3 regions of the Phycicoccus duodecadis genome follow, and region 1 is predicted to be linked to each of the others. Evidence: predicted binding sites of a transcription regulator. Region 1 holds the regulator's gene; each other region holds the start of a gene.
The links. The regulator HrcA, encoded in region 1, represses chaperone genes, less so after heat shock. The targets are predictions, from matches to a motif close to TTNGCACTCGNNNNNNNCGAGTGCNAA.
Positions count from the first base shown of each region.

Region 1 (9,749 bases):
GCGCGAGGCCTGCCAGGGCACGACCTCGTCGACCCCGCACTCGGTGGCCGCCTCGACCGCCTGGTCGTCGCGCCCACCCTTCGCGAGGGCCTGCACCAGCACGAACCGCGGGCTGGGCTCGGGCTCGTCGCGCACGGCATCCACCCGCAGGTCGAGCTCGTCACGGCCGACGGCCACCACCTCGCCCTCGACCGCCCGGCCGGCGCCGTCGGCGAGGACCAGCCGCTCCCCCACCCGGGTGCGCCGCACCGCGACGGCGTGCCGGCCCTCGGGGCCGTCGAGGCGCACCGTGTCACCGGCGTGCCGCCCGGCGAGCACGGCCGCGGGCACGAGGTGGACGGGCAGCGTCACGGCCGGGCCTCAGCGGGCCTTGAAGGCGTCGCGCAGCTTGCCGAACAGCGAGCCGTCGCCGGGGTTGGCGAGCCGGCCCTCCGGGCGCTCCTCGCCGCGCAGGGCCGCGAGCCGCCGCAGCAGCTCCTCCTGCTCGGCGTCGACCCTGGTGGGCGTCTGCACCATGGTGTGCACGATGACGTCGCCGCGCCCGCCGCCGCGCAGGTGGGTGACGCCCAGGCCGCGCAGGGTGATGGTGTCGCCCGACTGGGTGCCGCGCGCGATGTCGAGGTCCCGGCTGCCGTCGAGGGTCTCCATGGCGAGGTTCGCGCCCAGCGCGGCCGCGGTCATCGGCACCTCGATGGTCGCGTGCAGGTCGTCGCCGCGGCGCTGGAAGGTGGGGTGCTTGCGGACCGACACCTCGACGTAGAGGTCCCCCGCCGGGCCGGCGCCCTGGCCGACCTCGCCCTCACCGGCCAGCTGGATGCGGGTGCCGGTGTCGACGCCCGCCGGGACCTTGAGGGTCAGGGTGCGGCGGGTGCGGACCCGGCCGTCGCCCGAGCACTCGTAGCAGGGGTCGGTGATGACCTGGCCGAAGCCCTGGCAGGTCATGCAGGGCCGGCTGGTCATGACGTTGCCGAGGAAGCTGCGCTGCACCTGGCGGATCTCACCGCGGCCCTCGCACACGTCGCAGGTGCGGGTCGAGGTGCCGGGCTGCATCCCCTCGCCGTGGCAGGTGCCGCAGGCCACCGCGGTGTCGATGGTGAGCTGCTTCTCGGCCCCGAAGGCGGCGTCGGCGAGGTCGATGTCGAGGCGCACCAGGGCGTCCTGGCCGCGGGTCTGGCGCGACCGCGGGCCGGGCCCCCCGGGGCCGCCCTGGCCGCCGAAGAAGGCGTCCATGATGTCGCTGAACGAGAAGCCCTGGCCGAAGCCCGCAGCCGCCCCGGCGTAGGGGTCGGCGCCCAGGTCGTAGGCGCGGCGCTTCTCGGCGTCCGAGAGGACGTCGTAGGCCTGGGAGACCTTCTTGAACTGCTCCTCGGCCTCGGCGCCCGGGTTGACGTCGGGGTGCAGGCGCCGGGCGGCCTTGCGGTAGGCGCGCTTGATGTCCTCGGGGCTCGCGTCACGGGCGACCCCGAGGTCGGCGTAGTAGTCGTTCACGGGTGGTGGGTCCTCCGGCAGGGGTGGGTCGGTGGGCGGGGGGTCGCTCGCGGTCAGTCCGCGAGGATCCGGGAGACGTAGGTGGCGACGGCCCGCACGGAGGCCATGGCCCCCGCGTAGTCCATCCGGGTGGGGCCGACGACGCCCAGGCCGGCGACGAGGTCGCTGCCGGCGCCGTAGCCGGTGGTGACCATCGAGGTCGAGCGCAGCCCGGCGTAGGGGTTCTCGGCGCCGATGCGCACGGCCAGGGTGCCGCCCTGCTCGGCGACCGTGCCGAGCAGCTTCAGCAGGACCACGTGCTCCTCGAGGGCCTCGAGGACCGGCGCGATGCTGGCGGTGAAGTCGCCGCCGGACTTCACGAGGTTGGCGGTGCCGGCCAGCACCACGCGCTCCTCGCGCTCCTCGTCGAGCGACTCCTCGAGCGCGGCGGCCACGGCCCGGACGATCTCGCGGCGGCTGGGGTCGACCCGGTCGGGCACGGCGGCCAGCTCGGTGGACGCGTCGGCCAGGGTGCGGCCGGCGGTGGCGGCGTTGAGCTCGGTGCGCAGCGCGGCCAGGGTGGCCTCGCCGGCCTCGTCGAGGAGGTCGCAGCCGGCGTCGACCACGCGCTGCTCGACCCGCCCGGTGGTGGTGATGAGCACGACCAGCAGGCGCGGCCCCCCGATCGGGACGAGCTCGACGTGGCGCACCGACGAGCGCGACAGCGACGGGTACTGCACGACCGCGACCTGCCGGGTCAGCGAGGCCAGCAGCCGCACCGTGCGGTCGACGACGTCGTCGAGGTCGACCGCGCCCTCGAGGAAGTGGCCGATGGCGCGCTGCTCGGCGGGGGTCATCGGCTTGATCTGGCTGAGCCGGTCGACGAAGACGCGGTAGCCGGCGTCGGTGGGGATGCGGCCGGCGCTGGTGTGCGGTGCGGCGATGAGCCCCTCCTCCTCCAGGGCGGCCATGTCGTTGCGCACGGTGGCGGCCGAGACGCCGAGGTGGTGGCGCTCGAGGAGCGACTTGGAGCCCACGGGCTCGGAGGTCTCGACGTAGTCCTGCACGATGGCCCGGAGCACCCGGAGCCGGCGGTCCTCGGTCATCGGTGGGTACTCCTCCCGGTCGGGTCCGTCGGGGCTGGCGGGGCCTCGGGTGCGCGGCGGCACTCGCGTTGGCACTCTCGTGGCCCGAGTGCCAATCCTACGACTCCACCCCCGACAACGCGAAAGCCGTCGAGGAGCGCGTGCCGCTCCCCGGCGCCGACCCCGTCACGCACTAGCGTCGCCGCCGTGGTGGACAGGTACGGCTCCGACGTGCTCTCGGGCGACTGGAAGCGGCCCCCGCGCGGGCGCTCGGTCGAGCTCGCGGCCGAGCCCGGCACGGTCGTCGAGGACGTCGAGACGGGCTGGGTCGGGGCCGTGGTGCGCGTCGAGAAGGCCGGCGGGGTGCACGTGGTGCACCTCGAGGACCGGCGCGGCCGGCTCAAGGGCTTCCCCCTCGGGCCGGGCTTCCTGGTCGACGGCGCGCCCGTCAGGCTGGTGCCACCGCGGGTCGCCGCCGAGGCGCGGCTGGCCATCGCCCGGGCCGCGTCGGCCCGCACCGCCAGCGGCTCCGTGGCCGTCGCCGGGGCCCGGGCCCGGGTGGCTCGTGGGTCGCGCCTGTACGTCGAGGGCAGGCACGACGCCGAGCTGGTCGAGAAGGTCTGGGGCGACGACCTGCGGGTCGAGGGGGTGGTGGTCGAGATGCTCGACGGCGTCGACGACCTGGCCGCCGTCATCCGCGAGGTCGCGCCGGAGCCCGGCCGCCGGATGGGCGTGCTCGTCGACCACCTCGTACCGGGCACCAAGGAGTCGCGGGTCGTCGACGAGGCCCGCCGGGTACGGCCGTACGCCGACCACGTCCTGGTCGTCGGGCATCCCTACGTCGACGTGTGGCAGTCGGTGAAGCCGCAGCGGCTCGGGATGGACGCCTGGCCGGTCATCCCGCGCGGCACCTCGTGGAAGCACGGGATCTGCGCCCACCTGGGCTGGCCGCACCGCACCCAGGCCGACGTCGCGAGGGCGTGGCAGCGCATCCTGGCCTCGGTCGACTCCTACGCCGACCTCGAGCCCGAGCTGCTGGGTCGGGTCGAGGAGCTCATCGACTTCGTGACCGCCCCTGAGTAGGGGTCGGCCCTGACCCGACCCCGAGCCCGACCCCGACGCGCCCCCGGAACCGCCACCGGACGGTGCGCGTCGGGTGTGTGATGGGTCCAGACCCCTTCCAGGAGGAACACATGAGCGACACCACGCCGCACGACGACCGCCCCCAGGGCGAGCCCACCGAGGTCGTGACCCCGCCGCCCCCGCCCGTATCCGACCGGGTGGAGCTCGGCAAGACCACGGACACACCCCCGCCGCCGCCCTTCGCGGCGCCCACCGACGCCACCCCTCCCCCGCCGCCGTACCCGAGCGGCCAGCTCCCGCCCCCGCCGCCGGCCACGCCGCCGGCCTACGGCCCGCCCGCGGCCGCCCCGCTCTCCCCGCAGGAGGAGAAGACCTGGGGGATGCTCAGCCACGTCATCGGCGCCGTCGCGATGGTCGCCTCGGCCGGTTTCCTCGGGTTCGTCGGCAGCCTCGTCATCTACGTGATGTACAAGGACCGCGGCCCCTTCGTGCGGGCCCACGCGGCGAACTCGCTCAACGTGCAGATCGCGGCCTTCATCGGCTCGGTCATCGGCTGGATCCTCACGATCACGATCATCGGCGCCCTCATCGGCATCCCGATCCTGATCGTGGTCTTCGTCGGCGCGCTCATCCTGCACGTGCTCGGTGCGGTCAAGGCGAACAACGGCGAGTGGTGGAACCCGCCGCTGGTCCCGACGTTCGTGCGCTGACCGAGCGCTTCTCCGCACCGCCCCGTGCGCCGGCTGCCGACCCTCAGAGGCCGAGCAGCCGGCGCACGACGGTGTCGGCGAGCAGCCGGCCCCGCCGGGTCAGCACGGCGCGGCGGTCCCGCACGGCGGCCGCACCGTCGAGCAGGCCGTCGGCCACCAGCCCCGCCACGGCCAGGCGCCCCGCGTCCTCGAGCCGGGCCAGGTCGAGCCCTTCCCGCAGGCGCACCCCGAGCAGCACGTCCTCGTCGAGGCGCTGCTCGGCGGTCAGGACCTCGCGGCCCGCGGCCGGCGACTCCCCCGCGGCCAGCCGCGCGGCGTAGGCGCGCGGATGCTTGACGTTCCACCAGCGGACGCCGCCGACGTGGCCGTGCGCGCCGGGCCCGACGCCCCACCAGTCGCCGCCCCGCCAGTAGCCCTCGTTGTGGCGGCAGCGGTCGGCGGGGGTGCGGGCCCAGTTGCTGACCTCGTACCAGCCGTAGCCGGCCGCGGCCAGCAGCGTGTCGGCCAGCTCGTACTTCTCGGCCTCGTCGTCCCCGTCGGGCATCGGCAGCTCGCCGCGCCGCACCTGCACCGCCATCCGGGTGCCCTCCTCGACCACCAGCGCGTAGGCCGACACGTGGTCGGGCTCGTGCGCGAGGGCCGCCTCGAGGCTGGTGCGCCAGTCGTCGAGGGACTCCCCCGGCGTCCCGTAGATGAGGTCGAGGCTGGTCGCGAGCCCGGCGGCGCGGGCGGCGGCGACGGCGGCGCCGACCCGCGCCGGGTCGTGGGTGCGGTCGAGGGTGGCCAGCACGTGGGGCACGGCCGACTGCATCCCGATGCTCACCCGGGTGAAGCCGCCGGCGGCCAGGGTCTCGAGCGAGGCGGGCGCGACCGAGTCGGGGTTGGCCTCGGTGGTCACCTCGGCGCCGGGCGCGAGGCCGAACCGCTCGCGCACGCCGTCGAGCAGGCGGACCAGGTCGGCGGCGGCCAGCAGGGTGGGGGTGCCGCCCCCCACGAAGACGGTGTCGACGACCGGGGCGGCGTCGCCCAGCACCCGACGGGCGAGGTCGACCTCGCGCAGGGCGGTGTCGGCGAAGTCGTCGGTCGACGCGCCGGGGCCGAGCTCGGGGAGGGTGTAGGTGTTGAAGTCGCAGTAGCCGCAGCGCACGGCGCAGAAGGGCACGTGCAGGTAGATGCCGAAGGCGCCGTCGCCGAGCCGGGCGAGGGCGTCGGGCGGCAGCTCGCCGCTCAGCGGCGCGGGGTCGCCGTCGGGGAGTCGGGGCACCGTCCCATTGTCACGCCCGCCGCCGGACGTCCCGCGCCCGGCTCCTACCATGGAGCCCGTGACGGAACGCTGGATCGACCTCGACGGCCTCGTCAACATGCGCGACCTGGGGGGCCTGCCCACCCGCGGGGGCGGCACCGTGGTGCCCCGGCGCCTCATCCGCTCGGACAACCTGCAGGACCTCACCGACGCCGACGTCACCCGCGTCGTCGAGGAGCTCGGGGTCACCGACATCATCGACCTGCGCACCGAGACCGAGCTGCACCTCGAGGGCGAGGGCCCGCTGCGCCGCGTCGACGCGCTGACCCACCACCACCACTCGCTGCTGCCCCCACGCGCACCGGAGTCGGCCGACGAGATCGCCGCCCGGGCCCTGGCCCTGCCGGCGCGCGAGGAACAGGAGGCGCGCGACGCGACCTTCTGGGCACGGCACTACCTGGGCTACCTCGACCAGCGCCCCGACTCGGTGTCGGCGGCCCTCCGCGTGGTCGCGCAGGCGCGCGGCGCCGCCGTCGTGCACTGCGCGGCCGGCAAGGACCGCACCGGGACCGTGGTGGCGATGGCCCTCGACGTGGCCGGCGTGCCCCGCGAGGCGATCGTCGAGGACTACGCCCTCTCGGCCGAGCGCATCGAGGCGATCATCGCCCGCATCGCCGGTACCGACTCGCACGGCCCGTGGCTGGCCAAGCAGGCCGTGGCCGACCAGACCCCCCGGGCCGAGACCATGGAGGCCATCCTCGACGCCGTCGCCGACGGCTGGGGCGGGGCTCCGGGCTGGCTGCGCGACCAGGGCTGGAGCGAGGACGAGGTCGAGGGCCTGCGGGCCCGGCTCACCCGCCCCTGACGGCCCCCACCCGCACGCCGCGCAGCCAGGTGGCGCTGACGCGCACGGCGTCGAGGTCGCGGGGGTCGGCCACGGCGAAGGGGTCGCGGTCGAGGTGCACCAGGTCGGCGTCGTCGCCGACCCGCAGGGTGCCGGCCCGCCGGTCTGGCGCGAGCACGCGACGGCGATGCCCTCCAGGGGGTCGGCCGAGCTCACCGGCCAGTCGGACCCGAACGACAGGGCCGTGCCCAGCGCGGTGAGGGTGGCCCAGGGGTACTGCGCCGCGACCCGCTCGGCACCGAGGCGCGGCACGGTGAGGTCCTCCATCACGGCGTCGAGCTGCGCCCAGAGCGGCTCGGCGTTGGCGACGACCCCCAGCGCGGCCAGTCGCGGCCGGTCCTCCTCGGCGACGAGCTGGAGGTGGGCCAGCACCGGGCGCCGGTCCCGCGGCCCGTTGGCCCGCGCCGCGTGCTCGAGGGCGTCCAGGGCCACCCGCACCGCCCGGTCGCCGATGGTGTGCACGTGGGCCTGGAAGCCCTCGGCGTCGAGCGCCGTCACGACGGCGGCGAGCTCGTCGGGCGCCCAGACCAGCATCCCGGTGTGGGTACAGCCGGGCCCTACGTAGGGCTCGAGCAGCGCCGCGGTGCCGCCCTCGACGACCCCATCGGCGAAGAGCTTGACGGTCTCGGCCGTGAGCAGCGGGTCGCCGTGGGCCCGGACCCGCTCGCGCAGCCGCACCAGCGCCCCGACCTGGTCGAGGCCGCGCCGCGGGTCGGCGTAGAGCGCCAGGTTGACCGCGCAGTGCAGGGCGCCCCGCGCCGACGCCGCGAGGTAGGTCTCGACGTCGCCGGCCTCGACCCAGGCGTCCTGCACCCACGTGACGCCGAGCCCGGCCAGGTGCCGGGTGGCGCGCGCCAGCGCGCCCACCCGTACGTCGAGCGGGTGCCCCGGCGCGACGGCGGCCACCAGGTCGACGGCCCCCCACTCGCGCAGCGTGCCCAGCGGTGTGCCGTCGGGCCGGCGCGGGATCTCGCCGAGCTCGGGCTCGGGCGTGGTCGCGTCGATGCCGGCCAGCGTGAGGGCCCGGCTGTTGACCCACGCCGTGTGGTAGTCGCCGGCCCGCAGCATCACCGGCCGGTCGGGCACGGCGGCGTCGAGCCAGTGGGCGTCGAAGAGCCCGTCGGGGGCCAGGGTCGAGTCGTAGGACGCCGCCTGCACCCACGCCGCCTCGGGGTGCTCGGCCGCCCAGCGCGCGACCTCGGCCACCACGGCCTCGACGCTCGTGAGCCCGCTCACCGCCGGCCCCTCGGCCTCGAGCCCCCCGAACAGCGGATGGGCGTGGCCGTCGCCGAAGCCCGGCAGCAGGACCCCGTCGCCGACGTCGACGACCTCGACCCCGGGCTCACCGGCGCGTGCGGCCGCGGCATCCCCCACGGCGGCGATGCGGCCGTCCACCGCCAGCACGGCGCCGAGCCGGCCCTGCTCGGGGCACCAGGCCGGGCCGAGCCACAGGGTCTCGCGCATCTCGCGAGGCTAGCGTGTGGGCATGGCCACCCCTCCCCTGCCCGGGCAGCCAGGCTTCGTCGTCCCGGCGCCCGAGGACCGACAGCGGTTCGCCCGCCGCGCCGTCCGGGTCCTGGTGCTCGACGAGGACGACCGCCTGCTGCTCTTCCTCGACTCCGACCTGGGCCTGGACCCGGTCGCGCACTGGTGGGACACCCCCGGCGGCGGGGTCGACCCGGGCGAGGACGACCTCGACGCCGTGGTGCGCGAGCTGGCCGAGGAGACCGGGCAGCTCGTCGACCGCGCCGCCGTGCGCGGGCCGCTGCTGGAGCGCCAGGTGGTGCACGGCTACAGCGACAAGGTCGTCGACCAGACCGAGGTGTTCTTCGCGGTGCGCCTACCGCCGTTCGAGGTCGACAGCTCGGGCTACACCGAGGAGGAGCGGCTCTGCATCGCCGAGACGCGCTGGTGGACCCGGGCCGAGCTCGCCGGGACCACCGACGAGATCTGGCCCGCCGACGTGCTCGCGCTGCTCGACCTCGTGGAGCGACCGGAGGACTGGGCCGGCGGCGCGCTGCGCGGCCCGCGCGTCGAGGAGTCCTCGGTCCCCCTCTGAGCCCGCCACCGGGCGGTCACCGCTCGGGCGGCGCGCGTGACCCACCGGGTCCACACCCACCAGTAGGCGACGCCGAGGGTGAGCGAGCCGGCGAAGGCCGCGGCCGGATGCCCCCACAGCAGCTCGAGCGCCTGCCAGTGGATGACGTAGACGTAGAGCGACGCGGCCGCCAGCACCCGCACCACCGGGACCACCACGGCGGGGACCCGCGAGGTGGGCAGCCACAGCAGCGTCAGGACGACGGCGATGGTGAGCCCGTCGCGCAGGTGGTTGCCCGAGAAGGTGCCGACCATGAGCAGCACGACCGCGCTGCCCACCAGCCGCTGCCGCGGCCCGCGGGCTCGGGCCAGCGCCCAGCCGAGCAGGAACAGGTGCAGGACGACCAGGGCCGAGCCCTGCATCCGCGGCACCGGGAGCGGGACCCAGGGGATGCGGAACGCGACGAACGCAGCCCCGCAGAGGGCCAGCGGCAGGGCGAAGGGGAAGCGCGCGTCGAGCCGCGCGCCCACCCGGCTGCGGGCCAGCAGGGCCACCACGACGAGCGCGAAGACCAGTGCCTCGACGAACCAGAACCGCCAGGGGGGTCCCAGCCGCGCCTCGCCCAGCACCCAGTTGGCCAGCAGCAGGTTGCGCGGCTCGTAGTAGCCGCCGACGAAGTACGCCACCGCGATGACGACGAGGCTCGGCACCGCGACCCGCACCGCCGCCCCCAGCACCCGGCGCGAGCGGAGCACCGGGTCGGTACCCGCCAGCTGGAACCGGGCCAGCTGGAAGCCGGCCAGGACCAGCAGGGCGTTGGCCGTGCCCTGCATCGTGAACAGGTGGGCGTGGGTGCCGACGACCAGCACGATGGCCAGCGCCCGCAGCCAGATGCTGGTCTCGAGGGTCACCCAACGGCGGGGGCGCCGCGCGTCGTCGCGCAGCGCCTCGAGCTCGGTCACCGGCATCCGGTGCCACCCGGTCGGCAGCCGCCCGAGCAGCTCCTCGAGCCGGATGGACACCTCGACGTACGACAGCGAGTCGCCGCCCAGGGAGACGAAGGTGGCGCCCGGGCCCACCGGGCCGCCGAGCAGGTCGCCGTAGAGCGCGGCCACGCCGACGGCGTCGCCCCCGGCGGCGAGGCCGTCGGTGGACTCGGCCAGGCCGAGCAGGGCGGCGGCGTCGGGCTTGCCGTTCTCGAGCAGCGGCAGCTCCTCGA
Region 1 is NZ_PJNE01000001.1:3,253,261-3,263,009, reverse strand. Features, by position in the region: gene ATL31_RS15115 (16S rRNA (uracil(1498)-N(3))-methyltransferase) at 1-351, opposite strand, end outside; gene dnaJ (molecular chaperone DnaJ) at 361-1,488, opposite strand; gene hrcA (heat-inducible transcriptional repressor HrcA) at 1,542-2,573, opposite strand; gene ATL31_RS15100 (DUF3097 family protein) at 2,760-3,635, shown strand; gene ATL31_RS17010 (DUF4870 domain-containing protein) at 3,746-4,345, shown strand; gene hemW (radical SAM family heme chaperone HemW) at 4,389-5,660, opposite strand; gene ATL31_RS15085 (tyrosine-protein phosphatase) at 5,659-6,453, shown strand; partial or broken gene ATL31_RS15080 (amidohydrolase) at 6,440-7,956, opposite strand; partial or broken gene ATL31_RS17005 (NUDIX hydrolase) at 7,979-8,404, shown strand; gene ATL31_RS15070 (AMP-binding protein) at 8,362-9,749, opposite strand, start outside.

Region 2 (9,749 bases), 2.8 Mb from region 1:
CCCGGCTCTGCTACGACATCCTCGGGACGGTGCCGGTGGCCGAGGTCGAGGTCGGGGTGCGGGTGGTGCGCCCCGGGCGGACCATCGAGCTGGTGGAGGCGACCCTGGCCCATGCGGGGCGTCCCGTCGTCCTCCTACGGGCCTGGCTGATGGCGCAGCGTGACACCGCTGCGGTGGCCGGCACCGCGCTGCCGTCCATCCCCGGCCCCGACGAGCTCGAGCCGTGGACGCCGAGTGCCACCTGGCCCGGCGGGTTCATCGGGTCGGTCGAGCTACGGCGCCATCTCGAGGAGCCCGGTCGCGGCTGGTTCTGGGTGCGCACCGATGTGCCCCTCCTGGCCGACGAGCCGGTGAGCACGCTGGCGCGCACGGCCGGGCTGCTCGACATCGCCAACGGGATGACCGTGCGCGCCGACCCGCGCGACGTGCACTACCCGAACATCGACCTGACGGCCCACCTGCTGAGGCTGCCGGCCGAGGGATGGCTGGGCGTGGATGCGACGGTGACGTTCGACGCCAACGGGATCGGCCTCACCAGCAGCCGGCTCCACGACGAGAGCGGCCCGCTCGGCGCGCTCGCCCAGACCCTGACCGTCCGCCCCCGCTGACCTTCCTGGCCGGCGTGGCCGGCGTGGCCCGCACGTCACGCGGGGGTGGAGACCCGCGAGGTGGGCTGCGCCGGCTCCAGTGCCGGCCGGGCTGCGGACGGGACCACGAGCACCGGGCACGGGCTGCCGTGCAGCAGACGGCTGCTGACCCCGCCGAGGAGGAGGCCGACGAAGCCCCCGCTGCCCCGGGAGCCGACCACCAGCAGCTGCGCGGAGCGGGCGACCTCGCGGATCACCGGCACCGGCTCGCCTCGGAGGATCTCGGTGCGGACCACGACGTCCGGGTACTTCTCCGCCCAGCCCGCCATCATCTCGGACACCGAGAGCTCCTCGGCGTCGTACGCGGGATGCTCGCCTCCCGCCCAGCGGCTCGCGTCGTCGAAGGCTCCCGGGTGCTCCAGCCACCACGCGTGGACCGCGACGAGGGGAGCCGAGCGGCGCGACGCCTCCGCGAAGGCCAGGCCGATCGCCGGCCGGCTGTGCTCGCCGGTGTCGACGCCGACGACCACCGGCCCGTGCTCGGGCAGGTCCAGGCCGTCCGGGACGACGAGCACCGGGCACCGGGAGTGCATGGCGACCTGATGGGTGGTCGCGCCGAGCACCTCGCCCGCCAGCCGGCCCAGCCGGCCCGACCCGATGACGACGAGCTCGGCGTCGGCACTGGCCCGCACGATCGCCGCCGCCGGACTCTCCAGGGCGGTGCAGGAGGTCACCGACATCTCACCCAGCGTCGCCAGGCGGTCGCGCAGCTCCCGGAGCTTGGCCTCCTGGCGCTGGAGCATCGGCGCAGTCCACGGGACGATGCCGACGCCGGTGGCGTTGACGACGTGCAGCGGACGGCGGGTGGAGGCGGCGAGGGCAGCGGCCGCCGCGAGGACCGGTTCGACGGGTGCGTCGACGTCGACGGCGACGACGACCGACCCGACCGGGGTGACATGGTGCACGGCGGCCTCCTTGGGGTGGTGTCCAGGGTGCTCGGGGTCGTCGGTCCGGAACAGTGCCGAAGGTCCCTCGCGGGTCCGGGCCTGGGTGTGGCGGGGCGTGATCGCCGCAGCCGTGGCCGCCGGCTTCGCGCTGCTGGTCGTCGGCGGGTGGCTGGTGCCCGCGGCCGCGTGGGGCGTCGACCGGCTCTGAGGGGCGGGGGAGGGCAGAGCCCGGGCCGGCAGCCCGGGCCGGCAGCGGGCACGGCCCGGGCGCCGTGTTCGTCGTGGTCTGGCCGCGGAAGTCGCTGCCGGAGGCTCGTACTCGCGGGGTCGGCCTGGTCCGAGCTCGAGTTTCCCTGCCGCGGAACCACCACCAGCGCCGTGGGGCGCGCAAGATGGCAGGTGGTACATCGGGGGATCGCCACGTCCTGCGGTACCGCTTTCTGAGCCTTCGGCCTCCAGAGAAAGGGATCTGCCATGGCGACGGACACCTCGACCGCGGTCGAGACGGAACAACCGCAGCTCAAGCGGCATGTAGGGATCGTCGGTCTGCTCTTCGCGAGCATCGGTTCGATCATCGGGTCGGGCTGGCTGTTCGGGGCGCTCAACGCCTCGCAGGAGGCCGGCCCGGCCGCGGTCATCTCATGGGCCCTGGGTGGGGTGATGGTCCTGGCCATCGCGCTCGTGTACGCCGAGCTGGGGGTGATGTTCCCGGTGTCCGGCGGGGTGATCCGCTTCCCCCACCTGGCCTTCGGCTCGTTCGCCAGCTACACCACCGGCTGGATCACCTGGGTGGGGGCGAGCACGACCGCGCCCATCGAGGTGCTCGCAGCGCTGCAGTACGGCACCAAGTACGCCCCCTTCACCGTCGAGGCGCAGGCCGGTGGCCAGACGGTGCACACCCTGACCGGGCTCGGCTACGCGGTCGCCGTGCTGCTGATGGCCGTGTTCGTGGTGATCAACTACTTCGGCATCCGCTGGTTCGCGCGGATCAACAACACCCTGGTGTGGTGGAAGCTCGGGATCATCGTGCTCGTCATCGTGGCGTTCTTCGCCACCGCGTTCCACGGCGAGAACTTCACCAGCCACGGGTTCAAGCCGTCGGGCTGGCACGGTGTCTTCAGCGCGATCGCCACCTCCGGGATCGTGTTCTCCTACCTCGGCTTCCGTCAGGGTGTCGAGCTGGCCGGTGAGACCGACAACCCCCGCAGGAACGTCCCCATCGCCGTCATCGGCTCGGTCCTGGTCACGGCGGTCATCTACATCGCGCTGCAGGTCGCCTTCATCGGCGCGCTGGAGCCGAGCCTGCTCTCCGGCGCCGACGCGTGGGCCAACCTGAGCTTCGAGAACGACTTCGGGCCGCTGGCGGCCCTGGCCACCGCCCTCGGGCTGGGCTGGCTGGCGGTACTGCTCTACATCGACGCGATCATCTCGCCCGGGGACACCGGGCTGATCTACACGACGCTCACCTCGCGGCTGTCCTACGCGATGGCCCGCAACGGGAACGCCCCTCAGCGCCTGGCGAGGACCACGGAGCGGGGCGTCCCGCTGTTCAGCCTGGTCGTGACGTTCGTGGTGGGCCTCATCGTGTTCCTGCCGTTCCCGAGCTGGCAGCAGCTGGTCGGGTTCATCACCTCGGCCACGGTCCTGTCCTTCGCGTCCGGGCCGCTGGTGCTCACCGCCCTGCGCAAGCGCGTCCCGGACCACCCGCGTCCCTTCCGGCTGCCCGGCGGTCACGTCCTCCCGCTCCTGGCGTTCTGGGCCTCGAACCTGATCGTGTACTGGTCGGGGTGGCTGACCGGATGGAAGCTCTACGTCGCGGTGCTGCTCGGGTTCGTCCTCCTGGGCCTGTTCAAGCTCTTCGGCGGGGTCCGTCAGGGGCCGCTGCACTTCTGGAACGGCTTCGCGTGGCTGTTCCCCTGGCTGGGCGGCCTGGCGCTGATCTCCTACCTGGGGAACTTCCCGGAGAAGTCCGCGGGCGCCGGGAACCTCGGGCTGCTGAACTTCGAGTGGTCGGCGCTGCTCCTCGGCGCGCTGTCGGTGGTCGTCTACCTCATCGCCGACCGGGTGGCCCTGCCGGCCGAGGTCGTCCGGGAGAACATCGAGGAGTCCAAGCAGGAAGCGGCCCTCGAGGACGCCGAGCTGGGTGCGTAGCACTGACCCCCGGCCGTCCACCGGGCCGAGCAGGTGCACGACCCGGTGGGCGGCGCCGGCATGGCCGGTACGGCCGCTCGGGGGCCGTGGCGGGGACCCCGCCACCGGGGTCACGCGCTGATGGCGCGACGACCCTCGTTCTTGCTGCTGATCTCGATCTTGCGCGGTTTCGCGTGCTCCGCGACCGGGATCTGCAGCGTCAGGACGCCCCCGTCGTAGCTGGCCTCGACGCGCTCGGTGTCGAGGTTCTCGCCCAGGACGAGCTGGCGGCTGAACATTCCGCGCGGACGTTCCGCGACCAGCAGCTGCGCGTCGCTGGCCCGGCTCGGGCGTTCGGCCCTGACGGTGACCACGTTGCGTTCCACGTCGATGTCGATCGAGTCCTGGCTGACGCCGGGGAGGTCGAGCTCGACGTAGAAGGTGTCACCCTCGTGCCAGGCGTCCATCGGCATCGCCGCGGGCCGGGCCAGGGTGCCCTGCGGGGTGAGGAGCTGGTGGGTGAGGCGGTCCAGCTCACGGAACGGGTCGGTGCGGATCAACATCGTGTTCACCTCCGATGTGGTGTGGGTGTACTGGCCGGCGGTGGTCGGGATCCGGACGGATCTGTTGCACACGCCATAGATTTCTTGTAGCACTGACGGCATAATCGTGCAAGAGCCCAGAACGGATTTTTTTCGGGGAAGGACCCACCGCCATGACAGTGCCCGCTCCCGACGACGACCGCGGGGTGTACGGGATCTCGGTGGCGGCCGGCCTGGTCGGCATGGGGGTGCAGAACCTGCGCCTGTACGAGGCCCGCGGTCTGCTCGAGCCGCAGCGCACCGACGGGGGCACCCGCCGCTACAGCGCGAACGACCTCGACCGCCTTCGACGGATCGGGGACCTGCTCGCGGCCGGTCTCAACCTGGCCGGCATCGGCATGGTCCTGCACCTGGAGGCCGAGAACGCTCGGCTGCGCGGTACGCAGGGCCCTCGGCCCGGCTCGAGGTGAGACCGGCCGGCGACCACGCCGTGGCCGCACAGCGACGAGTCCTCACGGGCTGCCGACGCATCGGTGAGGGCCCGTGAGGACTCGTCAGGGACTACTGAGGCTGACCGTGCCTCCGACCTGCGGGTTCGATCAGATGTCGAAGTACATCTCGAACTCGTGCGGGTGGGGCCGGAAGCGGATCGGGTCGACCTCGTGGACCCGCTTGTAGTCGATCCACGTCTCGATGAGGTCCGAGGTGAACACGTCACCCTGGAGCAGGAACTCGTGGTCGGCCTCGAGCGCGTCGAGCACGGCCGGGAGCGAGCCGGGGACCTGCTCGATGGCCTCGTGCTCCTCGGGCGGCAGCTCGTAGAGGTCCTTGTCGACCGGCTCCGGGGGCTCGATGCGGTTCTTGATGCCGTCGAGGCCGGCCATCAGCTGCGCCGCGAAGCACAGGTAGGGGTTCGAGCTCGGGTCGGGCACGCGGAACTCGATGCGCTTGGCCTTGGGGTTGTCACCCGTGATCGGGATGCGCACGCAGGCCGAGCGGTTACGGGCCGAGTACACCAGGTTGACCGGCGCCTCGTAGCCCGGGACCAGCCGGTGGTAGCTGTTGATCGTCGGGTTCGTGAACGCCAGCAGCGCGGGGGCGTGCTTGAGCAGGCCGCCGATGTACCAGCGCGCGATGTCCGAAAGGCCGCCGTAGCCGCGCTCGTCGTAGAAGAGCGGCTCGCCGTCCTTCCAGAGCGACTGGTGCGTGTGCATCCCCGAGCCGTTGTCGCCGAAGATGGGCTTCGGCATGAACGTGGCGGTCTTGCCCTCGTTCCAGACGGTGTTCTTGACGACGTACTTGAACTTCATCATGTCGTCGCCCGAGAGGAGCAGGGTGTTGAAGCGGTAGTTGATCTCCTGCTGACCCGCGGTGCCGACCTCGTGGTGGCTGCGCTCGACGACGAGGCCGACGTCGGCGAGGTTGAGGCAGATCTTGTCGCGGGTGTCGGCGAAGTGGTCGACCGGCGGGACGGGGAAGTAGCCACCCTTGAAGCGGGTCTTGTAGCCGCGGTTGCCGCCGTCCTCCGCGCGCCCGGTGTTCCAGGCGGCCTCGACGGAGTCGATGTAGTAGTAGCTGGCGTTGGCCTTGGTCTCGAAGCGCACGTCGTCGAAGACGTAGAACTCGGCCTCGGCACCGAAGAAGGCGGTGTCGGCGATGCCCGTGGACTTCAGGTAGGCCTCGGCCTTGGCCGCGATGTTGCGGGGGTCGCGGCTGTAGGCCTCGCCGGTGAACGGGTCGACGATGCTGAAGTTCATGATCAGCGTCTTCTCGACCCGGAACGGGTCGAGGTAGGCCGTCGTCGGGTCCGGGATGAGCTTCATGTCGGACTCGTGGATGGCCTGGAAGCCGCGGATCGAGGACCCGTCGAACATCTGGCCGTTGAGGAAGAAGTCCTGGTCGACCGTCTGCGCGGGCACGTTGAAGTGCTGCATGACGCCGGGAAGGTCGCAGAAGCGGATGTCGACGAACTTCACGTCCTCGGACTTGATGAAAGCGAGGACCTCGTCAGCGGAGCTGAACACAGTGTTGAACCTCCTGGTTCGGTGCAGGGGCGTGGGAGCCAGCCCTGATGGCGTTGTCGACGACAGTAGGGCGTGGCGGTTTCCCCGCCGTCACCCGGATGTTTCGCCGAGGTAACGCAGCCCACCGTATCAATGGGTGGGACGGGACGCCCGAGTCGTGGACCGCGCTGAGATGCGATCCGGCTCGGTCTCTCAGGAAGGTGCTGGTGCTTCGTCAGAACGGCGGGTCGTCCGGTGGTGGCAGCGCTCGTCGCCTGGGCGGATGGGCCGAGGTGTAGGCGAGGTGGGCGCGAGCGGCTGTCGGGTGGTGGTGGTCGATGCGGCAGCGGATGCGGGGTCTTGCTGGTGGTGGGCCCGGGTTGTGTTCGAGGTGGTACTCGAGGGTGCTGTGGGGTGCGTCGGGGGTGACGAGGCGGGGGTTGTAGGTGATGGGGGCGGGGTCGCTTCCCCGGTCGGGTAGGACGGCGCGGTGGAGGTGGTCGACGGGGTGGGTGGTGCGGTTCCGGCCGGTGGGGTCGGTCCAGGTGAGGGTGGCGTCGGGGTGGAGAACCGCCTGCCAGCCGGGGCGTTGTTTGATGCGGTGGTGTCGGCGGCAGAGGCAGACCAGGTTGGCTGCTGATGTCGGGCCGGTGGGCCAGGGGGTGACGTGGTCGAGGTCGCAGAAGCGGGCGGCGACGTGGCAGCCGGGGAACCGGCAGTGCCCGTCGCGGGCGCGGACCAGGGCGGCCAGGGCTTTGCCGGGCCGGTAGGTGTCGGTGGTGAGGGCGCCGTCGGGGTCGAGCAGCGCGTCGGTGAGCGGGTCACACGGGGCGAGGCCCCCGCGGGGTTCGCCCCGCGGGCGGGGTGCGGCCCGGCCGGCGCTGGTGTCGGAGGTCGGGTGCGGGGCGCTGGCATGGTCGAGCCACGCGCGGGAGACCAGGGTGGGTTCGCCGGGGCGGAGGCCGGTGACCTCGACCAGGTCGCCGGGCGCTGCCTTGCTCGCCCCAGCCTCGCTCGCGGGCGCACCGACGTCCACCAGGTCGTCCGAAGCTCCCTCGCTGGCCCTGGTCCCCCGCGCGGACCCAGCAGCTGTGGGGACCTCGGCCGCGATGGTGTGGACGATCTGGACGTCGATGGTCGCGTTCCCCGCCACCAGGTCGGTCAGGGCCTTCGCCCTCGCCCGGTCGACCCGGTCGCACACGCCGTCGGTGACGTACTGCTGCGCGAGGGCGTCGATCGCGGCCCACGCCTGGGCGGCTTCTTCGGAGGGGAAGGTGCCGTGCCAGGTGTCGACCCCGGGTTCGCCGACCCACCGTTCGAGGCGGCACTCGGACCGGGCCCGCACGGCGCGTTGGCGCACCAGGTCCGGGGAGATCCGGGCCAGCATCCGACGGACCCGGCGCCGCAGCCGCGGTCCGTCCTCGCTGCCGAAGTACTCGTGCAGACCGGCGACCACGGACGCGGCGACCTCGGCCGGTGCCTCCTCGAGCTCGGTCGCGACCACCGACGCCCGGTAGGCGTCCAACCGCCCGGCACCCATCGCGGTGTGCAACCCACGAAGCCCGGTCTCGGTGGGGGTGCCTTCAGGCCCGTCGGCGGCCATCCGGACCGCGGCCCGCACCCGCCGCTCGGCCTGCACCGCCGACACATTGAGCGTCCACGACACCATCGCGGGTGCATCAAGGGCGACGTGCCCGAGCGCCCGGTGGGTCTCGATGACCTCCCCGTCGTCGAGGACCTCGGGCTCGATCGCCGCCAGCCGCACGATCGCGGCATCCTGGGCGGCGGTCGCGGTGTCCATCACGGCCTGCAGCTCACCGAGAGCCTGCGCCCACTCCTCCTGCGACCCGCACACCTCGCCGGGGCTGAGAGCATCCGACAGCACCTGGCGCGCGACCCGCGCGGCCGACACGACATCCTGCGGACCAGTAGTCGCTGTCATCGGAAACCCCTTCCCCTGTACCACGATCTTACTCGATCACGGTGACACGAACAAGCGTTCGAGGAGACCAATCGAACTTTCTGACAACGCTTTTCCCGCCATAAGGGCAACGGAAGGTGCGGGCGTGACGGGCAGCGAGGACGGCCCACCGCGGGGCCGCGAAGGCCGTCGCCCGACCCCGCCTAGGCTGGACCCGTGACGACGCCCGCCGACCCGGACCGCGCCCGCGCAGAGGCTCTCGACCCGTCGTTCGGCCGGCGCATCGCGGCGTTCGTCGTCGACTGGGTGCTCTCGGCCCTGGTGACCTTCGTGGTCCTGCCGTACGACCTCTTGCTGGACCCTGGTCAGCGGCCGGCGATGCTCCTCGGCATCCCGCAGAGCTCATGGGTGACCCTCGGCGTCTTCGTGCTGCTCAACGTGGTGCTGGTCTCGCTCACGGGCAGCACCGTCGGCCACCGCCTGCTGGGGCTGCAGGTGTGGCAGGTGCGCCCCGGGGCGTTCCCGGTGCAGGTCGTGGTGCGCTCACTGCTGGCGGGCCTGTTCCTGCCGGGGCTGGTGCGCGCCGGCGACGGCCGCCTGCTGCACGACTACGTGGCCGGCACCCGCCTCGTGCGACCCGGCGCCGAGGACTCCCGCGACCGCCGCTCCGCGTAGGGCCCGGGGCGGCGCGGGGCCGGCCCGACCGGGCCGGCAGACCGACGACGTGAGGGTCAGCGGCCGCGCATCGCCTTGCGGTCCATGCGGGCCTTGGTGGGGTCGACGCCCTTGGGGATCGGGGGCCGGATGCCGCCGAGCGAGGTCAGGCGCTTGTTGACGACCGAGACCTCCTGCTTGCTGAGCACCGGCTTCATCCGGGTGAGCTTGCCCGCGATCTTGCGCACCGGGACCTGGCCGTCGCCGTCGCCGACGGTCCACAGGTGGACCGGGACGCCGGGGGCGACCCGCGCGACCTTCTTCTCCTCCTGCTTGAGGAGCTTGCCGACCCGGCCGACCGGGCCCTCACCGATGAGCACGACCCCGGGGCGGCCCAGCGCCCGGAACACCAGCGCCGCGCCCGCAAGGTCCTGCGCCCGGGTGCCGCGCGCGCCATCGACGGCCACCGGCTCCTGGTTCGCGTACCAGCCGCGCTTGCCCAGGCCCGTCAGAGTGGCGCCGGCCGCGCCCACCTTGCCGTCGAGCGCCTTGTACATGGCGCCGTTGCCGCGCCGGTTCATCACCACGACCGCGGCCAGGGCCGCAGCGGGGATGGCGACGAGCGCGGCGTAGATCAGCCAGCCGCCGCCGAAGATCGCGCCGATGCCGACGACGACCGCGGCCGTGAGCACGGCGGCGCCGAGCATCCACCACCCGATCTGCGGGTCGAGGGACTTGATGGCGCTGTAGGCCTGGCGGATCTCGGCGATCCGGCCGGGCTTCTTCTCGGGTGCGTCGGACACGGGGGACGGTGCTCCTGGTCGGGGGTGGTGCCGCCCGGCGGTGGCGCGGGCGCGTGCCGTCAGGATACGGCGCTGCGAGCCTTGGCCACCAACGACGCGGCCTCCTGGCGGGCCGGGTCGGACGCGGCCTGCGCGAGGTGGGCCAGGTGCTCGGGGATGGGG
Region 2 is NZ_PJNE01000001.1:470,589-480,337, reverse strand. Features, by position in the region: gene ATL31_RS02250 (thioesterase family protein) at 1-608, shown strand, start outside; gene ATL31_RS02245 (universal stress protein) at 644-1,552, opposite strand; gene ATL31_RS02240 (APC family permease) at 2,009-3,685, shown strand; gene ATL31_RS02235 (Hsp20/alpha crystallin family protein) at 3,796-4,227, opposite strand; gene ATL31_RS02230 (MerR family transcriptional regulator) at 4,380-4,676, shown strand; gene glnA (type I glutamate--ammonia ligase) at 4,806-6,230, opposite strand; gene ATL31_RS02220 (HNH endonuclease signature motif containing protein) at 6,445-8,151, opposite strand; gene ATL31_RS02215 (RDD family protein) at 8,347-8,805, shown strand; gene ATL31_RS02210 (DUF4191 family protein) at 8,862-9,587, opposite strand; gene lipA (lipoyl synthase) at 9,647-9,749, opposite strand, start outside.
Region 2: a site for HrcA is predicted at 4,314-4,340, ahead of ATL31_RS02235 (Hsp20/alpha crystallin family protein). Genes of this name have one in related genera too.

Region 3 (9,749 bases), 870 kb from region 1:
GCCCGGGGTGTAGGCCAGCGGCCCCCACCACACGGCGCACTCGAGCACCTCACCGCCGAACGAGGTCCACTGCGCCTCGGCCCCGAGCGGGACGGCGTCGTGCGGCATCGACGGCGACAGCTTCGCGCCGGTGGCCGGCACCGCGGTGGCCACCTGGAGGACGAACTCCCAGGTGGGGCGGATCTCGTCGAGGCGGAAGACCCGCTTGATGCGCCCGTGCCGGCCGGTGTGCCCGGGCACGCGGCGGGCCGGGTCGAGCCACACGCCCACGCGTGAGCGCAGCGGGTCGCGCGGCGCCTCGAACTCCTCGGCCATCCCCTCGCGGGCCCGCGAGTCGGGCCACGGCCGCAGGTTGGAGTCGGCGACGGCCGCGGTGACGGGGTCGATGTCGACGCCGCGGACGGTCACCCCGAGGGCCGACATGGCCACGGCGTCGCTGCCGATGCCGCAGCCGAGGTCGTGCACCGTCGCGAGGCTGGCGTTGTAGAAGCGGCCGGCGTGGGTGGCGGCCACCTCCAGGCGCGAGGCCTGTTCGAGGCCGTCGGGCGTGTAGAGCATGTCCGAGGCGAACTCGCCGAACTTGGCCACCGCCCGGGCGCGCAGCCGTTGCTGGGTCAGGGCGGCGGCCACGAGATCGGGCGGATGCCCGTCGCGGCGCAGCCGGTCCTGGAGGCCGATGACCGAGGTCTCGTCGTAGGGGGGGAGGGAGCGCAGGAGGGCCTGACCGTCGGGTGTCCCCAGCGCTCGCACCGTCCCGACGTCCACGGCTGGTCATCCTGCCATCCGCGTGCTCGCTGGGTGCGGCATCCCCCGGAGCGGGCGGGAACGGGGGGCTGCTGGCACTCGAGTTGACCGAGTGCTAATCGCGGACCTAGATTTGGCTCATTGGCACTCGCCCCCGGTGAGTGCCAGCGCCCCCGGATCACGATCGACCCCCGCGACGGCGAGAGCGGCCCGGAGCGCAGTCCCCGTCCACTTCGACTCATCCCAGCAAGGGGAGGAGCACACCGTGTCGGTTTCCATCAAGCCGCTCGAGGACCGCATCGTCATCAAGAGCCTCGAGGCCGAGCAGACCACCGCGTCCGGGCTCGTCATTCCGGACACCGCGAAGGAGAAGCCCCAGGAGGGCGAGGTCCTCGCGGTCGGTCCCGGTCGCATCGACGACAAGGGCAACCGCGTGCCGCTCGACGTCAACGTCGGCGACCGTGTCATCTACAGCAAGTACGGCGGCACCGAGATCAAGCACGGCGGCGAGGAGTACCTCATCCTCTCCGCCCGCGACGTGCTCGCCGTCGTCGGCTGAGCATCCCGCTGACGCCGTGACCGCGTCCCGGTGGCCCCGTGCCACCGGGACGCGTCCGGCACCCACGACCCAGCCACCCGCCGCGGGCCGGCCGCACACGCGCCGCCCGCCGCACCCCCAGCACGAAGGACAGCAATGGCCAAGGAACTGGAGTTCAACGACTCCGCCCGCAAGTCGCTCGAGCGCGGCGTCGACGCGCTCGCGAACGCCGTCAAGGTGACGCTCGGCCCGCGCGGTCGCAACGTCGTCCTCGACAAGAAGTGGGGCGCCCCCACCATCACCAACGACGGCGTCACGATCGCCCGCGAGGTCGAGCTCGACGACCCGTTCGAGAACCTCGGCGCGCAGCTCGCCAAGGAGGTCGCCACCAAGACCAACGACGTCGCCGGTGACGGCACCACCACCGCCACCGTCCTGGCGCAGGCCATGGTCAAGGAGGGCCTGCGCAACGTCGCCGCCGGGGCCGCCCCGTCGGGCCTCAAGCGCGGGATGGACAAGGCCGTCGAGGCCGTGTCCGAGCGCCTGCTCGAGACCGCTCGCGAGATCGAGTCCAAGGACGAGATCGCCCAGGTCGCCTCGCTCTCCGCGCAGGACCAGGAGATCGGCGCCACCATCGCCGACGCGTTCGACAAGGTCGGCAAGGACGGCGTCATCACCGTCGAGGAGTCCTCGACCGCGTCCACCGAGCTCGAGTTCACCGAGGGCATGCAGTTCGACAAGGGCTACATCTCCCCGTACTTCGTCTCCGACCCCGAGCGCATGGAGGCCGTCGTCGAGGACGCCTACGTGCTCATCCACCAGGGCAAGATCTCGGCCATCGCCGACGTCCTGCCGGTCCTCGAGAAGGTCGTCCAGGCCGGCAAGCCGCTCCTGGTCATCGCCGAGGACATCGACGGCGAGGCCCTCTCGACGCTGGTCGTCAACAAGATCCGCGGCACCTTCAACGTGGTCGCGGTCAAGGCGCCCGGCTTCGGCGACCGCCGCAAGGCCATGCTCCACGACATCGCGATCCTCACCGGCGGCCAGGTCGTCGCCGAGGAGGTCGGCCTCAAGCTCGACCAGGTCGGGCTCGAGACCCTCGGCCAGGCCCGTCGCGTCGTGGTCACCAAGGACAACACGACGATCATCGACGGCGCCGGCGACTCCGCCGAGGTCGACGGTCGCGTCGCGCAGATCAAGCAGGAGATCGAGCGCACCGACTCCGACTGGGACCGCGAGAAGCTCCAGGAGCGTCTCGCGAAGCTCGCCGGTGGCGTGTGCGTCATCAAGGTCGGCGCGCACACCGAGGTCGAGCTCAAGGAGAAGAAGCACCGCATCGAGGACGCCATCTCGGCGACGCGTGCGGCCATCGAGGAGGGCATCGTCGCCGGTGGCGGCTCGGCCCTCATCCAGGCCGTGGCCGTGCTCGACGGGCTCTCGCTCGAGGGTGACGAGGCCGTGGGTGCCAACATCGTCCGCAAGGCGGCCGCCGAGCCGCTGCGCTGGATCGCCGAGAACGCCGGGATGCAGGGCTACGTGGCCGTCGCCAAGGTCAGCGAGCTCGCGGCCGGCATGGGCCTGAACGCCGCCACCGGCGAGTACGAGGACCTCATCAAGGCCGGCGTCATCGACCCGGTCAAGGTCACCCGCTCGGCGCTGCGCAACGCGGCCTCGATCGCCTCGATGGTCCTGACGACCGACACCCTGGTCGTCGAGAAGAAGGAGCAGGAGGAGCCGGCGGCCGGCGGTGGCCACGGCCACGGTCACGGCCACTGAGCCTGCTCGTCCCCTGTCGCCGGGCCCGCCCGGCCGACGCACCGTGACGCCGCCCGGTCCCCTCGTGGGGCCGGGCGGCGTCCGTCGTCCGGGGGCCGTAGCGTGGGGGGATGCGGCTGCTCGGTGTGCTCGGCGGGATGAGCTGGACCTCGACGGAGCTGTACTACCGCGGTCTCAACACCGGGGTCGCGGCCAGGCTCGGGGGCCTGCACTCGGCCCGGCTGCTGCTGCACTCGGTCGACTTCGCGCCCGTCGCGCAGGCCCAGCACGCCGGTGACTGGGAGGCCACCGCCGCCCTGCTCGGCTCGGCGGCCCGGGGGCTGGCGGCCGGGGGCGCCGAGGCCCTGATGATCGCGACGAACACCATGCACAAGGTGGCCGGCGCCGTCGAGGAGGCGGCCGGCATCCCGCTGCTGCACATCGCCGACCCGACCGCCGAGGCGCTGCTGCGGGGCGGCCACCGGCGGGTCGGGCTCCTGGCCACCCGGTTCACGATGGAGCAGGCGTTCTACGTCGAGCGGCTCAGGGCCCAGGGCCTCGAGGTCGTCACGCCGGACCCCGCGGACCGCGAGCTGGTGCACCGCGTCATCTACGACGAGCTGGTCCACGACGTGGTCCGCCCGGCGTCGCGCGAGGCCTACCTGGGCGTGGTCGGCCGGCTGGTGGGCGAGGGCGTCGAGGCCGTCGTGCTCGGCTGCACCGAGATCGGGCTCCTCGTCCACGACGGGGACGCCGCCGTGCCCCTCGTCGACACGACGGCCCTGCACGTGGCGGCCGGCGTCGACTGGCTCTGCGCCACGCCCGGCTGAGCCCCGGGCCCTCGCTCCGGGGGAGGGGAGGGTCAGCCGGCGGTGACGCGCACCGAGCCGCCGCCGTCGAGCGCCACCACGTCGCCCACGTGCACCTGGCGCCCGCGCCGGGTGTCGACCTCGCCGTTGACGCTGACCAGCCCGCGCTCGATGACCTCGCGCGCAGCGGCACCGTCGTCGGCGAGCCCGGAGTGCTTCAGCAGTTGCCCGAGCCGGATGACGTCGTCGCGGATGGGGAGGTCCTCAGGGGTGCCGGTCACGCTCCCCAGCCTAGGGGCACGCTCCGGGCCGGCCCGGGCGGAGAAAAGGGCCGCGGGGCGGTTCGTGGGCTCTCGCCCCCACGAACCACCCCGCGGCCAGGGTCGGTCTCCCGGTGACCGTGGGCTCTCGCCCCCACGGTCCCCGTCCGGCCGCGACCCTCTCGTGCCGCGACCTGCGGTGACCTGACTCTCGTCCCCTCGGAGCAGGGGACCACCCTCGTCGGGCGTCTGTGACGGGTGCCGGCTCGCCTCAGGAGGCGATGTGCCGCTCCCGGGCGTAGTGCGACTCGCGCTCGTCCTCGGTGAGGCCGCCCCACACGCCGTACGGCTCGCGCACGGCGAGGGCGTGGGTGCGGCACTCCTGGATGACCGGGCAGGCGAGGCAGATCTCCTTGGCGGCCGTCGCACGACGGCTGCGCTTGCTGCCTCGCTCGCCCTCGGGGTGGAAGAACGGCTCGGGACCGACCCGACGGCACGCGCCGTCGAGCTGCCAGTCCCACAGGTCGGCCACGGGCCCCGGCAGCCGGGTGATCTCGGCCATGTGTACCTCCACGAACGGACGGGCCACTTCCCCGAGTGGCGACGGTCCTCACCGTAGGTCGGGATGTGCAGAGGGTGGGCAAGGGCCGGGTAAGCCTTTGGTCAAGGGTCGGCGGCGAGGTCAAGAGTTCGCAAAGTGCGAGGTGGGGCCCCGGCCGCGGGACGGGCACGGGGCATCCCGCGCGGGGTCGTAGAATCGTCGGATGAGCCTCGGACTGGACGAGACCCGCGCCACCACCGATCGTCCCGAACCCCTCGCGGGCCGCCCGGGCGGTGACGCGCACGGCGTGCCGGTCACCTCGGCCCAGCCGGCGCCCACCGGCCCCTTCGCCGCCCTGGGCCTCACCTACGACGACGTGCTGCTGCAGCCGGGTGAGACCGACGTCATCCCGAGCGAGGTCGACACCACCGCGCGGCTCACCCGCGAGATCTCGCTACGGGTGCCCCTGGTCTCGGCGGCCATGGACACCGTCACCGAGGCGCGGATGGCCATCGCGATGGCCCGCCACGGGGGCCTCGGCATCCTGCACCGCAACCTGTCGATCCAGGACCAGGCCTACCAGGTCGACCTCGTCAAGCGGACCCAGACCGGGATGATCAGCAACCCGGTGACCATCGGCCCCGACGCCACCCTCGAGGAGCTCGACGAGATCTGCGGGCGCTACCGCGTCTCGGGCCTGCCCGTGGTCGACCCCGGCGACCACCTCCTCGGCATCGTCACCAACCGCGACCTGCGCTTCACGCCCGTGGCCGAGTGGGTCCACACCCTGGTGCGCGACGTCATGACCCCGATGCCGCTCATCACCGGCAAGGTCGGCATCGGCAACGACGAGGCGACACTGCTGCTGCGCAAGCACAAGCGCGAGCGGCTCCCGATCATCGACGACGAGGGCCGGCTGCGCGGGCTCATCACCGTCAAGGACTTCGTGAAGTCCGAGCAGTTCCCGCACGCCAGCAAGGATGCCGACGGGCGCCTCCTGGTCGGCGCGGCCGTCGGCTACTTCGGCGAGGCCTGGGAGCGCGCGGCCACCCTGGTCGAGGCCGGGGTCGACGTGCTCGTCGTCGACACCGCCCACGGCCACGCCCGGCTGCTGCTCGAGATGGTGCAGCGGGTCAAGCGTGACCCCGCCCTGCGCCACGTGCAGGTCATCGGCGGCAACGTCGCCACCCGCGCCGGGGCCCAGGCCCTGGTCGACGCCGGGGTCGACGCCGTCAAGGTCGGGGTCGGGCCGGGCTCGATCTGCACCACCCGGGTCGTGGCCGGCGTCGGCGTGCCGCAGGTCACCGCCATCTACGAGGCGTCGCTCGCGTGCGGCCCCGCCGGCGTCCCGCTCATCGGCGATGGCGGCCTGCAGTACTCCGGCGACATCGCCAAGGCGCTCGTGGCGGGGGCCGACACCGTGATGATCGGCTCGCTGCTGGCCGGCTGCGAGGAGAGCCCCGGCGAGCTCGTCTTCATCAACGGCAAGCAGTTCAAGGCCTACCGCGGGATGGGCTCGCTCGGCGCGATGTCCTCGCGCGGCAAGAAGTCCTACAGCAAGGACCGGTACTTCCAGGCCGACGTCGCCTCCGACGACAAGATCGTCCCCGAGGGCATCGAGGGCCAGGTCGCCTACCGCGGCCCCGTCGGCGCCGTCGTGCACCAGCTGGTGGGCGGGCTGCACCAGTCGATGTTCTACGTCGGGGCCCCCACGGTGCCCGAGCTCAAGGCCCGCGGCCGGTTCATCCGCATCACGACCGCCGGGCTGCGCGAGTCGCACCCGCACGACATCACCGGCATCGTCGAGGCGCCGAACTACTCCTCGAAGGGCTGAGCCCCGGGTCGTGCCGCTCCGTGAGCCGACGTATGGTCTGCGCGTGCGCCGCCTCCCCGCCCGCTGGCTCGTCCCGGGTCTGCTCGCGCTCGGCCTCGCCGGGTGTGGGAGCGTCCCCGCACCCGCGCCGACGGGGCCGAGCGTGAGCCCCAGCCACGACGCGGAGGCCGAGCCGTCGCGCGCGCCGACCCCCACCCGCGCCACCCCGGCGCCGACCGCTACCGACGACCTCGTCGTGGCGGTGCCCTCGCCCACTGTCGCGACGACGACGGCGCCGACCGCGGGCGGGCCCCCGGGAGGCTCGGCGGCGCCGGCGGCCGGTCGGCTGACGACGCTGGTGGGCGACACCCGCAGCGCGATGGTGTGGGCGCCACTGTCGGACCCGTCGGCGGTCACGACCGAGGGCTCGGTGCCCAGCGCCCGGGCGTGGTCGACCTCCAAGGTGCTGGTCGTCGCGGCCTACCTCGACACCGTCGTCGGGGGTGACCCGTCGAGGATCCCGAGCACCGAACGCGGCTGGATCCGGGCCGCGCTCACGGCCAGCGACGGTGACGCGGTGGTCGCCGTCCGGGACCGCATCCCCGGCAGCCCGGGCGCGGCCATCACCGCCGTGCTGCGCTCCATCGGCGACACCCGTACCTCGGCGCCCGACCGCTCGCAGGGGATGATGACCTGGACCCCGCGCGAGCAGGTGCGGTTCATGGCGGCGCTGGCGGCCGGCCGGGTGGTCAGCCCCGAGGCCAGTGCGTACCTGCTGGCCCAGATGCAGCCCATCGCGGCCCACCGCTGGGGGCTCGGCACCATCGGGGCGTCGTCGTTCAAGGGCGGCTGGCTGACCTCGGAGACCGAGACCCGACAGATGGGCATCGTGGGCGGCTACGCCGTCGCCATCATCACCGTCGGTGTCGGGCCGGCCGTCCGCCAGACCGACGGCGACTCGGCCCACGTGCACCAGATGGACCGGATCGCCGACCTGCTGGCCCGCCGCCTGGGCTGAACGGCCGCCCGGCGCCGGGCCGAGCTCGGTCAGCCGGCCCGGGTCATGGTGTCGCGCCAGGATCGGATGGTGAGGCCGCCGTCGGCGCTGCGGTCGACCGAGGTGCCGGCGGCCACCGCCCGGGCGATGGCGCGGGTGACGCAGCGGGCCGCAGCGTCGTGCAGCTCGAAGAGGTCGATCCGCTGCGGCTCCGGGCGCGCGCCGGTGGCCAGGGCGAACACGGTGTCGCCGTCGAACTCGGTGTGCACCGGTGACAGGGCCCGGGCCATGCCGTCGTGCGCGACGGTGGCCAGCCGGCGGCATCCGGCCTTGGTGAGGGTCGCGTCGGTGGCGACGACGGCCAGGGTCGTGGCGCGCCCGGCCCGCAGGGCGGCCACCTCCGCGGCCCGCTCGCGCCAGTGCGCGGCCGCGGCGTCCGGGCCGGGGTGGGGGAGGGCGGCGAGCTCGCCCTCGACCAGGGCGGCGGCGCCGAGGAGGGTGCCGTCGGCGGCCACGGCGCTCCCGGCGGCGTTGACCACGACGAGAGCGGCCACGGTGACCCCGCCCTCGACGACGAAGGAGGCGGTGCCCACCCCGCCGCGCAGGCCCCCGGCCCGGGTGCCGGTGCCGGCTCCGACGGGCCCCTCGGTGACCGGGCCGGGCGCGGCGGCCCGGTAGGCGGCCGCCCCGTCGGCGGGGGAGGGGTGGTGGCGCCACGACCCGGCCCGGCCCAGGTCGAAGACGATGGCGGCCGGCACGATCGGCACCCGTTCGTCGGGGCCGGGGCCCACCGGCCAGCCGCGCCCGGCCGCCCACGCGGCGTCGGCGGCACCGTCGGCCGCGCCCAGCCCGAAGGCGCTGCCGCCCGCCAGCACGACGGCATCCACGGCGTCGACCCGGTTGACGGGGTCGAGCAGGTCGGTCTCGCGGGTCCCCGGCCCGCCGCCACGCACGTCGACGCTGCCCACGGTGCGCGGGGGCGGGACGACGACGGTGACCCCGGTGAGCCACCCCGGCTCGTCGCGGGTGACGTGGCCCACGAGGACCCCGTCGACGTCGGTGATGGCGTTGTGCCGGCCGGGCTGCATGGCCCCAGCATGGCCGATGCCGGCCCCGCGGTGGCGGGACCGGCATCGGGCCGGGGCGGGTCAGTGCATGAGCACCGGCGGTGCCACCTCGTCGGCGTCGGCGTCGTCGAGGAGGTGGGCCTCCTCGTGCTTGCGCGGCAGGAAGGCGGCCGCGACCAGCGTGAGGGTGACGAAGCCGGCGGCGAACCAGAAGGTGTGCGCGTAGGCCTGGGCCGCCAGGTCGGCGACCCGGGCCGCGAGGGCGCCGGCCGCGGCCTGGGCGTTGCCGCCCTGCTCGGCGAGGAACTGCCCCACCAGGGGCAGCCGGGCCAGTGCGCTCCGGGCGGCCTCCGGGCCCTGCGTCTGCACCGTCTGGAGGTACTGCCCGCCCTGCCCGACCAGCGGCCGGTCCTTGAAGGCGTTGGTGAGCAGGACCGAGAAGATCGCCACCCCGACCGAGCTCGCGATCTGCTGGGTGATGTTGAGCAGCGTGGTGCCGCGGGCGACCTCGTGGTGGGTGAGCGTCTTGAGCGCGGAGGTCATGATCGGCATCATCGTGGCGCCCATCCCGAGGCCCATGACGAACAGGACCGGGATGAGGAAGCCCCAGTGCGAGGAGTCGGCCTGCAGCTGGGTGAGGGTGAACATGCCACCGGTGATGAGCAGCAGCCCGAACGGCACGATCCGCCCGACCGGGAAGCGGTCGACCAGCGCGCCGGCGATGGGCATGGTCAGCACCGCGCCCAGACCCTGGGGCGCGATGAGCCAGCCCGCCGACAGCGGGGTCTCGCCCTGGACCTGCTGGAGGAACTGCGGGACGAGCAGCAGGCCGCCGAAGAAGGACGCCGCGAAGATGAACATCGTGATGACCGAGACCGTGAGGTTGCGGTTGCGGAACAGCCGGAAGTCGAGCAGCGGGTGCGCCGGCCGGAAGCTGTAGACGACGAACGAGGCGATCAGCGCCAGGCCCACGATGCCGGGGATGAGCACCTTGGGGTGGCCGACGCCGCCCTGCTCGGGGATGGAGGAGATGCCGTAGAGGAAGAGCGCGAGGCCGGGGCTCATCATCAGCAGGCCGCGCCAGTCGAGCGACTCCGACGGGTGCGGGCGGTCGCGCGGCAGGACCCGCCAGGCGTAGACGAGCGCCAGGATGCCGATCGGCACGTTGATGAGGAAGATGAAGTGCCAGCTGAACGCGTCGATGAGGTAGCCGCCGAGGATGGGC
Region 3 is NZ_PJNE01000001.1:2,381,034-2,390,782, reverse strand. Features, by position in the region: gene ATL31_RS11160 (class I SAM-dependent methyltransferase) at 1-765, opposite strand, end outside; gene groES (co-chaperone GroES) at 1,010-1,303, shown strand; gene groL (chaperonin GroEL) at 1,439-3,058, shown strand; gene ATL31_RS11145 (aspartate/glutamate racemase family protein) at 3,169-3,867, shown strand; gene ATL31_RS11140 (RNA-binding S4 domain-containing protein) at 3,900-4,127, opposite strand; gene ATL31_RS11135 (WhiB family transcriptional regulator) at 4,378-4,668, opposite strand; gene guaB (IMP dehydrogenase) at 4,871-6,481, shown strand; gene ATL31_RS11125 (serine hydrolase) at 6,525-7,478, shown strand; gene ATL31_RS11120 (P1 family peptidase) at 7,508-8,545, opposite strand; gene ATL31_RS11115 (DHA2 family efflux MFS transporter permease subunit) at 8,606-9,749, opposite strand, start outside.
Region 3: a site for HrcA is predicted at 837-863, ahead of groES (co-chaperone GroES). Genes of this name have one in related genera too.